DNA from 2 places in the Pseudomonas sp. 9.3L genome. Region 2 is predicted to be linked to the other one. Evidence: predicted binding sites of a transcription regulator. Region 2 holds the regulator's gene; the other holds the start of a gene.
The links. The regulator sigma-54, encoded in region 2, starts transcription at its own class of promoters, with help from an activator protein. The targets are predictions, from matches to a motif close to ANTGGCATNNANNTTGCTNT.
Positions count from the first base shown of each region.

Region 1: glnA (glutamate--ammonia ligase) is a predicted target of sigma-54. The motif match lies at 3,861-3,880, and genes of this name have one in related genera.

Region 1 is NZ_JBZUBK010000001.1:4,252,506-4,260,519, forward strand. It holds gene AC4LE2_RS19690 (SPFH domain-containing protein) at 1-161, shown strand, start outside; gene typA (translational GTPase TypA) at 257-2,065, opposite strand; gene thiI (tRNA uracil 4-sulfurtransferase ThiI) at 2,194-3,648, opposite strand; gene glnA (glutamate--ammonia ligase) at 3,971-5,377, shown strand; gene AC4LE2_RS19710 (chorismate mutase) at 5,578-6,129, shown strand; gene AC4LE2_RS19715 (DUF4124 domain-containing protein) at 6,214-6,741, shown strand; gene AC4LE2_RS19720 (DUF4124 domain-containing protein) at 6,738-7,355, shown strand; gene glnL (nitrogen regulation protein NR(II)) at 7,615-8,014, shown strand, end outside.
Region 2 is NZ_JBZUBK010000001.1:3,625,297-3,633,310, reverse strand. It holds gene yjgA (ribosome biogenesis factor YjgA) at 1-248, opposite strand, end outside; gene pmbA (metalloprotease PmbA) at 359-1,705, shown strand; gene AC4LE2_RS16840 (DUF2753 family protein) at 1,840-2,283, shown strand; gene AC4LE2_RS16835 (superoxide dismutase) at 2,285-2,902, shown strand; gene AC4LE2_RS16830 (HPr family phosphocarrier protein) at 3,054-3,326, opposite strand; gene rapZ (RNase adapter RapZ) at 3,347-4,204, opposite strand; gene ptsN (PTS IIA-like nitrogen regulatory protein PtsN) at 4,206-4,670, opposite strand; gene hpf (ribosome hibernation-promoting factor, HPF/YfiA family) at 4,678-4,986, opposite strand; gene AC4LE2_RS16810 (RNA polymerase factor sigma-54) at 5,086-6,600, opposite strand; gene lptB (LPS export ABC transporter ATP-binding protein) at 6,725-7,450, opposite strand; gene lptA (lipopolysaccharide transport periplasmic protein LptA) at 7,450-7,995, opposite strand; gene lptC (LPS export ABC transporter periplasmic protein LptC) at 7,982-8,014, opposite strand, start outside.

The DNA of each region.
Region 1 (8,014 bases), 630 kb from region 2:
CCATTGGCACTGATACCGGGCCAATGGTGTATTTGCTGGGCGAAAAGTACATCGCTGCAATGGAAAAGCTCTCCACCAGTAATAACGCCAAGACGATTGTGTTGCCGGCAGACATCCAGGAAACCATTGGTGGGCTGATGGGGCGAGTAAAGGGCCGATAACGGCGCTGTGCGAACCCCCGCCCACAAAAAAGCCCTGTCGCCGTGAGGTGACAGGGCTTAGTTTTAGAGACAGCCTTGTCGGCTGTCGCTAGGCCTTACTTCGAGGCGCGTTTACGCTCGTTTTCGTTCAGCACTTTCTTACGCAGGCGGATCGACTTCGGCGTTACTTCAACCAGCTCGTCGTCCTGGATGAATTCCAATGCCTGCTCAAGGGTGAACTTGATCGGCGGAACCAGGGCGATGGTTTCGTCTTTGCCCGAAGCACGCATGTTGTCGAGCTTCTTACCCTTGGTGGGATTCACACCCAGGTCATTATCACGGCTGTTCAAGCCCACTACCTGGCCTTCATAGATATCCTGGCCGTGATCGATGAACAGCTTGCCACGCGCCTGCAGGGTTTCCAGCGAGTAGGTCAGTGCCTTGCCGGTAGCCACGGATACCAGTACGCCGTTTTGGCGGCCGGACATGTCGCCCGACTTCATCGGGGCGTAACGGTCGAAGATCGAGGTCAGGATACCTGCACCGGAGGTGAGGGTCAGGAACTCGTTACGGAAACCGATCAGGCCACGCGCAGGAATGTTGTACTCCAGGCGAACGCGGCCTTTGCCATCCGGAACCATGTTGGTCAGGTCGCCTTTGCGAAGACCCATTTGCTCCATGATGGCGCCTTGGGAATCTTCTGGCAGGTCGATAGTGACGTTTTCGAACGGTTCGTGCTTCTCGCCGTCAATCTGACGGATGATCACTTCCGGACGGCCTACGGCCATCTCGAAGCCTTCACGGCGCATGGTTTCGATCAGTACCGAAAGGTGCAGCTCACCACGGCCAGATACCTTGAACTTGTCGGCCGAGTCGCCTTCTTCAACGCGCAGGGCAACGTTATAGAGCAGTTCTTTGTCCAGACGCTCTTTGATGTTACGGCTGGTGACGAACTTGCCTTCCTTGCCGCAGAACGGCGAGTCGTTGACCTGGAAGGTCATCGAAACGGTTGGCTCGTCTACGGTCAGCGGCTTCATTGCTTCGATGTTGTTTGGATCGCACAGGGTGTCGGAGATGAACAGCTCTTCGAAACCGCTGATGCACACGATGTCGCCGGCGGCGGCTTCTTCAACGTCAACGCGGTGAAGGCCGTGGTGACCCATCAGCTTCAAGATACGACCGTTGCGCTTCTTGCCATTGGCATCGATAGCTACAACCGGGGTGTTTGGCTTGACGCGACCACGAGCGATACGACCAACGCCGATAACGCCCAGGAAGCTGTTGTAGTCCAGCGCCGAGATCTGCATCTGGAACGGCCCATCACGGTCTACGGCAGGCGCTGGAACATTGTCCACGACCGCCTGGTACAGCGGGGTCATGTCTTCGGCCATGTCGGTATGATCCAGACCGGCAATGCCATTCAAGGCCGAGGCGTAGACGACTTTGAAGTCCAGCTGCTCTTCGGTAGCACCCAGGTTGTCGAACAGATCGAAGATCTGGTCCAGAACCCAATCCGGACGCGCACCAGGACGGTCAACTTTGTTGATTACAACGATCGGCCGCAGGCCCGCTTCGAACGCCTTCTTGGTTACGAAGCGAGTTTGTGGCATAGGGCCGTCCTGGGCATCAACCAGCAGCAGCACGGAGTCCACCATGGACATCACGCGCTCTACTTCACCGCCGAAGTCGGCGTGGCCAGGGGTGTCCACGATGTTGATATCGTAGCCGTTCCACTTGATTGCGGTGTTTTTCGCCAGGATGGTAATGCCACGCTCTTTTTCCTGGTCGTTGGAGTCCATCACGCGCTCGTCGTTGAGCTCGTTACGCTCAAGGGTGCCCGACTGGCGCAAAAGCTTGTCAACGAGGGTAGTTTTACCGTGGTCAACGTGAGCAATGATGGCGATGTTGCGTAGATTTTCGATCACTTGTGTATCTCGATCAGAGGATTCGGTGTGCCGTACGGTGTCATACGGCCAATAGCAAAAACTGGGGTCAAGCAGCCCGGTGGTCGGGAGGGCGATGGCGGATGCTGCCGCCATTAAGCCCCGGAACTCTATGCCGGACGATAAACGCGCACATTGGCGTGCCCCTCGCTGAGCAGGTGATGAGCATGCAGCCTGCTCATGACACCTTTATCGCAATACAACAGGTATTGCCGACCAGGATCGAGATCCTTGAATCGGCTGTTCAGTGCATAAAACGGTAGTGCTTGCACTTGCGCGCCCTCGACCAGCAACGGGTCATCTTCCTGGGCGTCGGGGTGGCGAATGTCCAGTACCACATGGCCAGCCAATGCCTGGGTCAGCTCCTCGACTTCCACGTGCTGGCCGAGCTCATCGATAACGTTATCGATGGACACCAGACGGGCACGCTGCAAGGCGCTTTCCAGCACCGCCATGTCGAAGTGCTGCTCTTCACGCTCGATACGGTAGCCGCGAGCGCTGGTCGTAGGGTTTACCGAGATCACGCCGCAGTATTCTGGCATATGCTTGGCGAAATCTGCCGTACCAATGGCCGTGGCGGTGTCGATGATGTCCTGCTTATGCGTGGCGAGCAATGGCCGCAGCACCAAGGTGGGGGTTACAGCATCGATTACAGCCAGGTTCGTCAGCGTTTGGCTGGACACCTGGGAGATCGCCTCACCGGTTACCAAGGCATGTATGTCAAGACGCTCGGCCATGCGGCTGGCTGCTCGCAGCATCATGCGCTTGAGGATAACACCCATCTGGCTGTCATCCACTTTGGCAAGGATTTCGCCCACTACTTCTTCGAAGGGCACACTGATAAACAACACACGGTGCGAACTGCCGTATTTTTTCCAAAGGAAGTGCGCAACTTCCATTACCCCCAATTCATGGGCACGGCCGCCCAGGTTGAAGAAGCAGAAGTGCGTCATCAACCCCCGGCGCATCATTTGATAAGCCGCCACGGTGGAATCGAACCCGCCAGACATCAATACCAGGGTTTGCTCCAATGCGCCGAGCGGATAGCCCCCGATCCCCTTGTGCTGCCCATGCACCACGAACAGACGCTGGTCGCGAATCTCCATTCGCACGCGGACTTCGGGGTGCTTGAGGTCGATGCCTGCTGCTGCGCACTGTTCGCGCAACTGGCTGCCAACATAGCGGTCAACGTCCATGGACGAAAAGGTATGCCGCCCGCCTCGCTTGCAGCGCACTGAAAAGCGCTTGCCTGGTAGGAGGTGGCCGAAGTGAAGCTTGCATTTGGCGACGATGTCGTCGAAGTCCCCCAAAGGGTACTCATCCACCTGCAGGAAGTGGGTAATGCCGGGGGTGCAGCTCAAACGCTCCATGAGCTCTTTGAGCACCTTGGCATCGGTCACCATGGTTTGGATCTCGATATTGTCCCACACGCCGGTCACGGCAATGCCGGGATCCAGGTCACGCAACACCGAACGGATGTTTTTCGAAAGCTGGCGGATGAACTGTTTGCGCACCGGCGGGCTTTTAATGGTGATCTCGGGGAAGACTTTAACGATCAGTTTCATGAACAGCGCGCGCAATCGCTCAGCTTGAAAAAAGGGGCGGTATTATAGCGGAAATTGTTCAAGCTTTGACCAACTATCTGCCGAAACTCATTGAGGCACCAAAATGGAACACCAGAATGCACGCGTGCGCCCATAGTGTGCAGACAAAAATTACCCAAGCGACCGAGGCCCCATAAAACCGGGCATTTGGGCCTTAATGCCCATCTCAGGGCACTGGCATGCAAATTGCTCCCTTGTGAGGCAGGTTGCCTTGGTCGATTATTCGACGGCAGCAATGAATCTCGGGGCTGCCCAGCACGTCCCAATCCACCCGGAGGACACCATGTCGAAGTCGGTTCAACTCATCAAAGATCATGACGTTAAGTGGATTGATCTGCGCTTTACTGATACCAAAGGCAAGCAGCAGCACGTCACCATGCCCGCGCGTGATGCCCTTGATGACGACTTCTTCGAAGTCGGCAAGATGTTCGATGGTTCGTCCATCTCTGGCTGGAAAGGCATCGAAGCCTCTGACATGATCCTGCTGCCAGACGACGAAACTGCTGTGCTGGACCCGTTCACCGAAGAGCCAACCCTGATTCTGGTGTGCGACATCATCGAACCTTCCACCATGCAAGGTTACGATCGCGACCCACGCGCCATTGCTCATCGCGCCGAGGAATACCTCAAGTCCACCGGCATTGGTGACACCGTGTTCGTAGGCCCTGAGCCAGAATTTTTCATCTTCGACGAAGTGAAGTTCAAGTCTGATATCTCGGGCTCCATGTTCAAGATCTTCTCCGAACAAGCCTCTTGGATGACCGATCAAGACGTCGATGGGGGCAACAAGGGTCACCGTCCTGGTGTTAAAGGTGGCTACTTCCCCTTGCCACCAGTCGATCACGACCACGAAATCCGTACCGCCATGTGTAACGCACTGGAAGAGATGGGCCTGACGGTTGAAGTTCATCACCACGAAGTGGCGACTGCCGGCCAGAACGAAATCGGCGTCAAGTTCAACACCCTGGTGAAGAAGGCCGACGAAACCCAAACCCTGAAGTACGTCGTGCACAACGTCGCTGACGCCTATGGCCGTACCGCAACCTTCATGCCCAAGCCCCTGTACGGCGACAACGGCTCGGGTATGCACGTGCATATGTCCATCTCCAAAGATGGCAAGAACACGTTCGCAGGTGAAGGCTATGCCGGCCTGTCCGACACTGCCCTGTTCTTCATCGGCGGTATCATCAAGCACGGTAAGGCCCTGAACGGCTTCACCAACCCATCGACCAACTCTTACAAGCGTTTGGTGCCTGGCTTCGAAGCACCTGTGATGCTGGCCTACTCTGCCCGCAACCGTTCTGCTTCTATCCGCATTCCTTACGTCAACAGCCCCAAAGGCCGTCGTATCGAAGCGCGCTTCCCTGACCCGGCTGCCAACCCCTACCTGGCATTCGCTGCCTTGCTGATGGCTGGCCTGGACGGCATCCAGAACAAAATCCACCCTGGCGATGCGGCCGACAAGAACCTGTATGACCTGCCGCCTGAAGAGGCCAAGGAAATCCCGCAGGTGTGTGGCAGCTTGAAAGAAGCCCTTGAAGAGCTGGACAAGGGCCGCGCCTTCCTGACCAAGGGTGGCGTGTTCTCCGATGACTTCATCGATGCTTACATCGAGCTGAAATCCGAAGAAGAAATCAAGGTTCGCACCTTCGTACACCCACTTGAGTACGACCTGTACTACAGCGTCTAATCAGGCAGCGGTACACAGAGGCCTCCTTTGGGAGGCCTTTTTCATGGGCGCTGCAAACGGCCCCGCCGCTCCTGGCCCAACGGCGTCGAAAGAAACCTGCAGTTTCAAAACAGCGCACCTGTAGCACGCACCCTGCTAGCCCTCTCCCGCAATTACTGGCATAACAAGGCGCCATCCTCAACGCGGATCCTGCCATGCCGATGTTTTCTGCACGCTGCCTCCTGCTCGTAGCCGGGCTTGCCACCACGAACAGTTGGGCTGATGCACCGGCACCTGCTGCCCTTGCGCCCTTGCTGAGCAATATAGAGCAGCGGCTGAACATCGCAGACCAAGTAGCGCTCAGCAAATGGGACACCAAAAAGGCCGTGGAGGATCGGGCGCGCGAACGCGAGGTGATTGCCAGTGCGGTATTGCTGGCCCCGGAGTACAGGCTTGAACCCGCCTTGGTGGAGCAGTTCTTCGCTGCCCAGATCGAAGCCAACAAACTGGTCCAGTACGCTTACCTGGCGCAGTGGCGCGGGGCTGGCGAGGCACCTGACACCCCGCGCCCCGACCTCATAAAGACCATCCGGCCACAGCTTGATGCCTTGCAGCAGACGTTGCTGGAACAATTGGCAGCCTTTGGGCCGTACCGCAACGACGCCGCCTGCCCCCAGTGGGTGGCCCAAGGCTTGACAGGCAATGACCGTGACGACCTCCACCGCCTTGCCTTGACACGCGCTACGGGTGAGCTGTGCATGCCGGGGCATTAACCCGTGATCGCCAAGGCCGTCTGATCTATGCTAATCGGGCCGACGCTGCGTCCGGCCCCCATTAGCGTCTATCGAGTAGTTGTCATGCGTCGTGCCATCGCCCTGTTGTTGCCACTGTTGTGTACCCCCGCGTTCGGGGAGATTTACAAATATACGGATGCCAACGGCAACACGGTGTATTCAGAGCACGCGCCTGCAGGCAAGCCGGCCCAGGAGATGAAGCTCCCCCCGCTCAACAGCGTGCAGATACCTAAAAGCAAGCCATCCAGTGCCCCAGAGCCGCCCGCAATAGTTACTGCGCCGCCCCAGAACACTGTGGCGAACTACGCCACCCTAGAGCTTTCCGGTATACCGTCCGATGGGGCAATTCGCGCCAATAACGGCACCTTTGATGTGGGGGTTAACCTTCAGCCGCGCCTGGCACCGGGGCATGTGTTGCAGTTGATCCTGGACGGGGTCGCGTATGGCACGCCCAGCAATGTGCCTCGCCTGCAACTGGTCAACGTGGACCGTGGCCAGCATAGCCTTGCGGTCCAGGTGCTCACAGGTGCAGAGGTGGTGCAAACCAGCCCTCCCACCACAATCTACGTGTTGAGAGTAAGCGCCCCATGAACACCTGGGTGCTGCTAGCGCTAATGGCGTTGAGCGGCGTGTGCCACGCTCAGGTGTATACCTACCTCGATGCCCAGGGCAACCCTGTGTACACCGATAAACCGCGCAAAGGCGCAGTGCCGGTCAAGGTGCCCGAAGGCAACCGTATGAGTGTGCACCCCCTCAGGCCTGCGCCTCCTTCAAGCACTACTCCTGCCCCCCGCAACACACCTAAGGCAAACCCCCGAGTGGCCCACTATGAAATGCTCCGGGTGTTGGTACCCCTGCCCGATGGCACGGTCAGTAATGCCGGTGGAGAGGTGATCGTTACCCTGACCAGCGAACCAGGCTTGGCTGAAGGGGACCGCTACCGGGTACTGCTCGACAACGCGCCCGTAGGCGAGCCGGGGCCTAGCCCGGTTATTGCCCTGCATGGCGTGGACCGAGGCACCCATCAACTCGCTGCTGAGATCGTAGACAGCCAAGGCGTGGTCATTGAGCGAACGCCCCCGCAACCTCTCCATGTGCAACGTACCTCGCTGGCTCAAAAGCGGCGCATCCACCCTTGTGAGAAGGATGACTATGGCGTTCGCCCAGAATGCCCGCTGAGCAGCAAGCCTGATGAAGACGACTGACAATCAGCGCGCCAGGGTTGCACCTTTATGGTGCTCGCCCTATAACGTTTGCTATTACGTGGGCTGAATTGGCGCAAAGCCTACCCATACAAACGCTTAATTAGCGCATCAAGCGGTTTATTCTGCCTATTCACGCTTCTTTTCGGCGCTTGGTTTGGATTTTGCATTTTGCATGCATCAGCGAGGCGCAGGCATAACCTGCCTCGCACCGAGACCGCGCCCTTGGGTCGCGATGTGCCAAGAGAGGTCAAGGATACGCATGACCATCAGTGATGCGCTGCACCGACTGTTACTCGATAACCTCACGACCGCCACTATTCTTCTCAACGCCGAACTGCGCCTGGAATACATGAACCCTGCGGCCGAGATGCTACTGGCGATCAGTGGCCAGCGCAGCCATGGGCAGTTCATCAGTGAGCTGTTCACTGAATCGGCTGAAGCGCTTAACTCACTGCGCCAGGCGGTCGAGCAGGCTCACCCGTTCACCAAGCGCGAAGCCATGTTAACGGCACTTACCGGCCAGACGATCACCGTTGATTACGCGGTAACCCCGATCCTCAACCAAGGTGAAACCTTGTTGTTGCTGGAAGTCCATCCACGGGACCGCTTGTTGCGAATCACCAAGGAAGAAGCGCAGCTCTCAAAGCAGGAAACCACCA
Region 2 (8,014 bases):
GCGTCGGTGTCTTGGTCACGCATCAGCTTGCCGATGAATTGCCTGTGGCGCTTGAGCGCCGCGTTTGCCGTGTGCTTAGGGGCTTCTTCCAGTGCGCGACGCAAGGGCTCCGTAAGGGGCAGTTTGGCGAGCAGGTCGGGTTTGAGCGTGGTCAAGCGCTCGCCCAGTTCAGTCAAGGCATGGAGTTCGCGCTTGACCTGTGTCTTGCTTTTTCCCTCACCGAGGGAGTCGTCGTATGAATCAACCATGGGGGCCGTCCGTTTATAAACGCCGCCATGATAACCAGTCGGGGGCCGATTGTCCGGCCCGGCCAGCGCAGGCCCTTGCCGCGATCCATCTTTGAAGTGTGGAGAAACCCATGAAAGCAGTCCAAAGCGTTGGTCCAGAGGCCCTGCCACTGCTCAAGCAGCAGGTTCAGGAGATCATTGCCGAAGCCCAGCGTCAGGGGGCCAGCGCCTGTGAAGTTGCAGTTTCCCTGGAGCAGGGGCTGTCCACGTCTATCCGTCAGCGCGAAGTCGAAACGGTCGAGTTCAACCGTGACCAAGGGTTTGGCATCACCTTGTACCTGGGGCAGCGCAAGGGCTCGGCCAGTACCTCTGCCAGTGGGCCGGACGCGATCCGGGAAACCGTCGCTGCAGCCTTGGCCATCGCCAAGCACACGTCCGAGGACGAAGCCGCCGGGTTGGCAGACGCCGACCTTATGGCCAATGAGTTGCCTGCCTTGGATTTGTACCACCCTTGGAACATCAGCCCCGAAGCCAGCATCGAGCTGGCCCTGGCCTGCGAGGCCGCAGCCTTCGACGCCGACCCGCTGATCCGCAATGCCGACGGCAGCCAGGTTACGACTCACCAAGGCTGCCGGGTCTATGGCAACAGCCATGGCTTTGTGGGCGGTTATGCTTCCACCCGTCATAGCCTGAGCTGCGTCATGATCGCTGAGAAAGACGGGCAGATGCAGCGCGACTATTGGTACGACGTGAACCGTGAAGGGCACCTGTTGGCGTCGCCCGAGTCCATCGGCCGTAAGGCGGCCGAACGTGCGGCGAGCCGCTTGGGTGCTCGTCCAGTCTCCACCTGCGAGGTGCCTGTGCTGTTTGCTGCTGAATTGGCGGGTGGCTTGTTTGGCAGTTTTCTCTCGGCGGTGTCTGGCGGCAACCTGTACCGCAAGTCATCCTTCCTTGAAGGCGCCATGGGCCAGCAGTTGTTCCCTGAATGGCTCACCCTCGACGAGCGCCCGCACCTGGCGCGGGCCCTGGGTAGCGCAGGCTTCGACGGGGACGGCCTGGCGACCAGGGCCAAACCTTTCGTAGAGGGGGGCAGGCTGGTGTCATATGTGCTTAGCACCTATTCCGGGCGCAAGTTGGGCATGCCCAGCACGGCCAACTCTGGCGGCGTGCATAACCTGTTCGTGACCCATGGCAATGAAGACCAGGCAGCGTTGATCCAGCGCATGGGCCGTGGCCTGCTGGTCACCGAACTCATGGGCAGCGGCCTGAACATGGTGACCGGGGATTATTCTCGGGGGGCGGCAGGGTATTGGATAGAGAACGGCGAAATCCAGTTTCCCGTTCAAGAAGTCACGATCGCCGGCAACATGAAAGACATGTTCAAGCAGATTCTGGCGGTGGGTAACGACTTGGAGCAGCGTAGCAACGTGCGCACCGGGTCGGTGCTGATAGAGCGCATGACCGTCGCCGGTAGCTAACCGGCGCTAAGCGGGCCGTTCAGCCTGTTTCATGAATCTATGTACCCGCTCCGGTTGCGTTGAGATTGATTATCAACTAATAGTCAGTCTCAACGAGTACGCAATACGTGCGTGCCTCTCAAGCGGAGCGGGCCATGGACCAATGGAAACGCACCATCCAACGCGCTAATGCCTTGTTTGCCCAAGGGCATTGGGTCGATGCGCGTGAATACTACCTTCAAGCCCTGGCGTTGGCTCAGATCCTGTTCGAGCGCTGGGCCGATGCCGAAGAGGCGGTCGCCGCCTTCGTGGTGTCTCATCACAACCTGGCAGACGTGCATTTGCGGTTGCTTCAGCCAGAAGAAAGCGCGGAGTATTTCTGCGCCGCGCATGAGCATTTACTGGTCACCGTCCGCCAACGAGCGCTTCCTTATGCCCTGCGGGACGCTGCGCTTCGTCACAGCAATCGCACCTATACGGAACTGCTGGGTTTCATCGCCGTCCATGGCGAATACCCCCGCACTACGAGTTTGCTCTCAAGTGCCATGGGCCAACAGTCGCGCCACACCGGCGCCCATCCGCGATACGGAGTCCACTGACATGCCCCATACCTTGCCTAGCCTGCCTTACGACTACAAAGCGCTGGAGCCTCATATCGATGCCCAGACGATGGAAATCCACCACACCAAGCACCACCAAACTTACATCAACAACCTCAATGCCGCGCTGGAAGGCACTGAGTACGCTGAAATGCCGGTTGAGGAGTTGATGGCCAAGCACGCTACCCTCGACGACAAACTCAAAGGCCCGGTAGCGAACAACGGCGGTGGCCATGCTAACCATTCGCTGTTCTGGAAAGTGATGACCCCCCAGGGCGGCGGCGCGCCGACAGGGAAGGTGAAGGATGCCATCGAGCAAGACGTAGGCGGCTTCGACGCGTTCAAGGAAGCCTTTACCAAGGCAGCGCTAAGCCGGTTCGGCAGCGGTTGGGCCTGGCTGAGCGTTACTCCCGAGAAAAAACTGGTAGTTGAAAGCACTGCCAACCAGGACAGCCCTCTGATGAAGGGCAACACCCCAATCCTGGGCCTGGATGTGTGGGAACATGCGTACTACCTGAAGTACCAGAACCGTCGTCCTGAGTACATTGGCGCATTCTTCAACGTGATCAATTGGCAAGAAGTTGAGAAGCGCTACGAAGCTGCCCTGCAGGCTGCCTGATTACCGTAAGCCTTCCTGGCGCCTATGGCTCCCTTGCCATGATGTGCTTGGGGGTCATAATCCCTGGGAGCTAACGGAGCTTAAGCGGAGTTGGCGAACAGCGTCCTGTTTGTTGTTCAGGAGGGCCTCATTCGCCAACTGCCGTTGGCTTCTACTCGCCTTCGTCGAATTTGTCATTGATGAGGTGTGCCAGCGCGTCCAGGGCCTCTTGGGCCTGCTCGCCTTCGGTATTCAGATGAATTTGCGTGCCTTTGCCGGCCGCTAACATCATTACCCCCATGATGCTTTTGCCATCGACCAGGCTGGCTTCCGTACGGCCTACACGCACCTGACAGGGGAAGCGCCCGGCAACGCCCACGAATTTGGCGGCGGCGCGTGCGTGCAAACCCAGCTTGTTAATGATGGTGATGTCGAGTGCGGGCATTACGCGAGGCGTCCTTGGGTTCAGGTGAGGTCCCGGTGGCGAACCTGGACATTATCGATGATCGGTTGCAGCTGCTTACCGAGCCGCTCGGTGATATAAACCGAGCGATGGTGCCCTCCTGTGCAGCCGATGGCAACCGTGACGTAAGCACGATTGTTGGCGGCAAACCGGGGAAGCCACTTCACCAGGTACGCGGCGATGTCTTGATACATTTCTTCGACATCTGGCTGAGCCGCCAAATAGTCGATCACAGGCTGCTCCAGGCCGGAGTGCTCACGCAGCTCTGGCCTCCAATAAGGGTTGGGCAGGCAGCGTACGTCAAACACCAGATCTGCGTCTGTGGGCATACCGCGCTTGAAACCAAACGATTCGATCAGGAAGGCCGTACCGGCCTCGGGCTTATTCAGCAAGCGCAGCTTCAGCGTGTCTCGCAACTGATACAGGTTCAGGTGCGTGGTGTTCACCTTGAGGTCTGCCAAATCCGAGATAGGACCAAGCAGGTGGCTTTCTGCGCGAATGGCCTCCGCAAGGGATCGATCTGCACTGGTTAGTGGGTGACGGCGACGGGTCTCGGAAAAGCGTTTGAGCAGCGTGTTTTCGTCTGCATCCAGAAAAAGCACGTCGCACTGGATATGTTTGTTGCGCACCTCCTCTAGCAGCTCGGGGAACCGCGACAGGTGACTGGGTAGGTTACGGGCGTCAATCGAGACTGCAACCAGGGGGCGTGCCAATTCGGTATGGATAATGGCGCGTTCGGCCAGCTCGGGCAGCAGGCCGGCTGGCAGGTTGTCGATGCAGTAGAAACCGTTGTCTTCGAGTACATCGAGTGCGGTGCTCTTGCCGGAGCCAGAGCGACCACTCACGATGACCAGGCGCATGTCAGGCGCCAGCCTGGGTGTCTAGCACCACCTGATAGAGGGCTTCGCCGGACTCCGCAGCCCGTAGGCGGGCGCGTACTTCCTTGCGATCCAGCATGCTAGCGATCTGGCGCAGCAGCTCCAGGTGGGCGTCTGTAGCGGCCTGAGGCACCAGCAGTACGAAAATAAGGTCTACCGGTGCGCCGTCGATGGCGTCGAAGTCTACTGGCGCCTGCAAATGCAACAGCGCGCTCATGGGTGCTTCGCACTTGGCTAAGCGACAGTGGGGGATAGCGATACCGTTGCCAAAGCCCGTGGAGCCGAGTCTTTCTCTGGCGAGAAGTGCTTCGAATACGGTTTGCTGGTCAGCACCCGGAAGGTCCTTGCTGATGAGCCCTGCGATGTGTTCGAGGACGCTTTTTTTACTGCCTCCCGACACGTTCACGCAGGAACGGCCGGGGGTCAGGATGTTTTCTAGTCGGATCATTGGGGGCTCAGCGAGCGGCGGCACCTTGGAGGTGGCTCTGCTGTTTTTCCTTATACTTGAGCAATTGCCGGTCAAGTTTGTCAGTGAGGAGATCGATTGCAGCGTACATGTCGTCGTGCTTGGCTTCAGCGAACACATCCGACGTAGGGACGCGGATGGTAGCTTCAACCTTTTGCATCTGCTTGTCGACCTCCATGATGACCTGAACGCTGGTGATCTTGTCGCAGTGCCTTTGAAGCTTGGCAAGTTTTTCGGTCACGTAACTGCGCATGGCGTCGGTCACATCTAGCTGATGGCCACTGATGTTCACTTGCATACCGCTTCTCCTTATTGCCAGGGCATAAAGAGGCAGGTGTGGTACCTGCCACTGAAACGCTGGTGGCACCCCAGGCGAATGCTCAATGCCCAGGCCAGGTTACATCAGCCGCTTGCGTTCGCTCGACGGCGCGATCCCAAGAGACTCGCGGTACTTGGCGACTGTGCGACGTGCTACCTGAATGCCTTGTGCCTCCAGTAAACCAGCGATCTTACTGTCACTCAATGGCTTTTTCGGATTTTCCGCAGCGACCAGTTTTTTGATGATCGCGCGGATGGCTGTGGATGAGCATTCACCGCCTTCCGAGGTGCTGACGTGGCTTGAGAAAAAGTATTTCAGTTCGTATATGCCGCGGGGGGTGTGCATATATTTTTGAGTGGTCACCCGTGAAATAGTGGATTCATGCATGCCCACTGCTTCGGCGATATCGTGCAACACCAAGGGTTTCATGGCTTCGTCACCGTAGTCCAAAAAGCCACGCTGATGCTCCACGATCTGAGTGGCCACTTTCATCAGCGTTTCGTTACGGCTCTGCAGGCTCTTGATGAACCAGCGTGCTTCCTGCAGCTGATTGCGCATAAACGTGTTATCGGCACTGCTGTCGGCGCGGCGCACGAAGCCTGCATACTGGGCATTCACCCGCAGGCGCGGCACAGACTCCTGGTTAAGCTCTACCAGCCAGCGATCACTGTCCTTGCGCACGATCACGTCGGGCACGACGTATTCAGGCTCGCTGGACTCGATCTGTGAGCCCGGACGGGGATTGAGGCTCTGTACGAGTTCGATGACCTGCCGAAGCTCGTCTTCCTTGAGCTTCATGCGCCGCATCAGTTGGCTGTAGTCGCGGCCGCCCAGCAGCTCGATGTATTCGGTCACCAGCCGTTGCGCTTCGGCAAGCCAAGGCGTTTTTGCGGGCAGTTGCCTCAGTTGGAGCACCAGGCACTCACTCAGGCTTCGCGCACCGATACCGGCAGGCTCGAATTGCTGGATGCGCCGCAGTACGGCCTCGACCTCATCGAGTTCGATGTCCAGTTCGGGATCGAAGGACTGGCACACCTCTTCGAGGGTTTCCTCGAGATACCCCTGGTTGTTGATGCAATCGATCAGGGTGACTGCGATCAAGCGGTCGTTGTCCGACATGGGCGCGAGGTTGAGCTGCCATAGCAAGTGGCTTTGCAGGCTTTCACCCACCGAAGTGCGGGTGGTGAAGTCCCAGTCGTCATCCTCGCCACTGGAGGAGCTGTTGGTGCTGCTCTGGTAGATATCTTCCCAGGCAGTATCCACCGGCAGGTCATCCGGGATTCGTTCGCTCCAGTCACCTTCTTCGCTGCTGCTGCTTTCGGGGGCAGGTGAGCTTTCCTGGAAGTTGGCCTCCTGAAACGCGGGCTCCTGGTTTTCGGCAGGGCTGTTGTGCTCTACCTTATCTGCCAGCGGGTCTGCGTTATCGAAGTCGTCGCCTTCTTCCTGGCGTTCGAGCATGGGATTGGACTCAAGCGCCTCCTGGATTTCCTGCTGAAGGTCCAGGGTAGATAGCTGGAGAAGGCGGATGGCCTGTTGCAACTGCGGCGTCATCGTCAGTTGCTGGCCCATTTTAAGGACAAGCGATGGTTTCATGGCGTGAGCTTGACACCTTGATTGCCGGCGCTAAGCGCCATCCATAGCAAGCGCCTGGAAAAGGCGCCCGAATTTAAGCAAATTATATGCCTGAAACCGGGGCATTTGCCTAGGGGTTTTACATTTACAGCCTGAACTCGTGCCCCAAGTACACTTCCTTTACCAGTTCATTGGCAAGGATAGTGGCTGAATCGCCTTCGGCAATCAATTGGCCATCATTCACGATGTAGGCGATTTCACAAATATCGAGCGTCTCACGCACGTTGTGGTCGGTGATAAGCACCCCGATACCTTTCGCTTTGAGGTGATGAATGATCTGCTTGATATCGCCTACCGAGATAGGGTCCACGCCTGCGAAGGGTTCGTCCAGGAGGATGAACTTGGGTGAGGTTGCCAGCGCCCTGGCGATCTCGACGCGCCGCCGCTCGCCACCGGACAGGCTCATGCCAAGGTTGTCCCGGATGTGGGTGATGTGAAACTCCTGCAGCAGGCTCTCCAAGGCCTTGCGTCGGCCTGGGCTGTCCAGGTCTTTGCGGGTTTCCAGGATTGCCATGATGTTATCGGCTACCGACAGCTTGCGGAAGATGGACGCTTCCTGCGGCAGGTAGCCGATACCTGCACGAGCACGGCCATGCATGGGCTGGTGGCTGACGTCCAGGTCGTCGATAAGCACGCGTCCCTGGTCGGCCTGTACCAGGCCCACGATCATGTAAAAGCAGGTGGTTTTGCCGGCGCCGTTAGGCCCCAGCAGCCCAACGATCTGCCCACTTTCAATGGACAGGCTAACGTCCCTGACCACCTGACGACTTTTGTAGCTCTTGGCAAGGTGCTGAGCCTTCAACGTAGCCATTACTGCGCCTTCTGCGGCTGGTCGGTTTTCTTTTTCGGCTGGATGACCATGTCGATCCGTGGGCGAGGCGCGGTGACCTTGCTGCCCGTGGCGCGACCGGCATTGACCACCTGCTTGACGGTGTCGTAAACGATCTTCTCGCCTTCGGAGGTGTTGCCGTCGTTGATGACCTTGGCTTTGTCTACCAGCACGATGCGGTTTTGAGCCGCGAAGTACTGGATCGTCACGGCATAAGCTTGCACGATGGGCTTGTCCGCGGCGGGTTTCTGTTCGTAATACGCCAGGTTACCCACAGCCGTGAATACGTCTACGTCGCCCGTTGCATTTCGGGTAACCGTTACCTTGTTGCCGGTGATTTTCATCGACCCCTGGGTAATGATCACGCCGCCGGTGTACACGGCAACGCCCTGCTTATCATCGAGCTGGGCATCATCGGACTGGATGTGAATGGGTTGGTCCCTGTCGGTAGGCAGCGCCAAGGCGTTCACGCTTCCCAGTACCGCGCCCAGGCCAAGCAGGAAGGGGAGGGTTTTAACGAGCCTCATACTGTCCTCTTACGGTGGA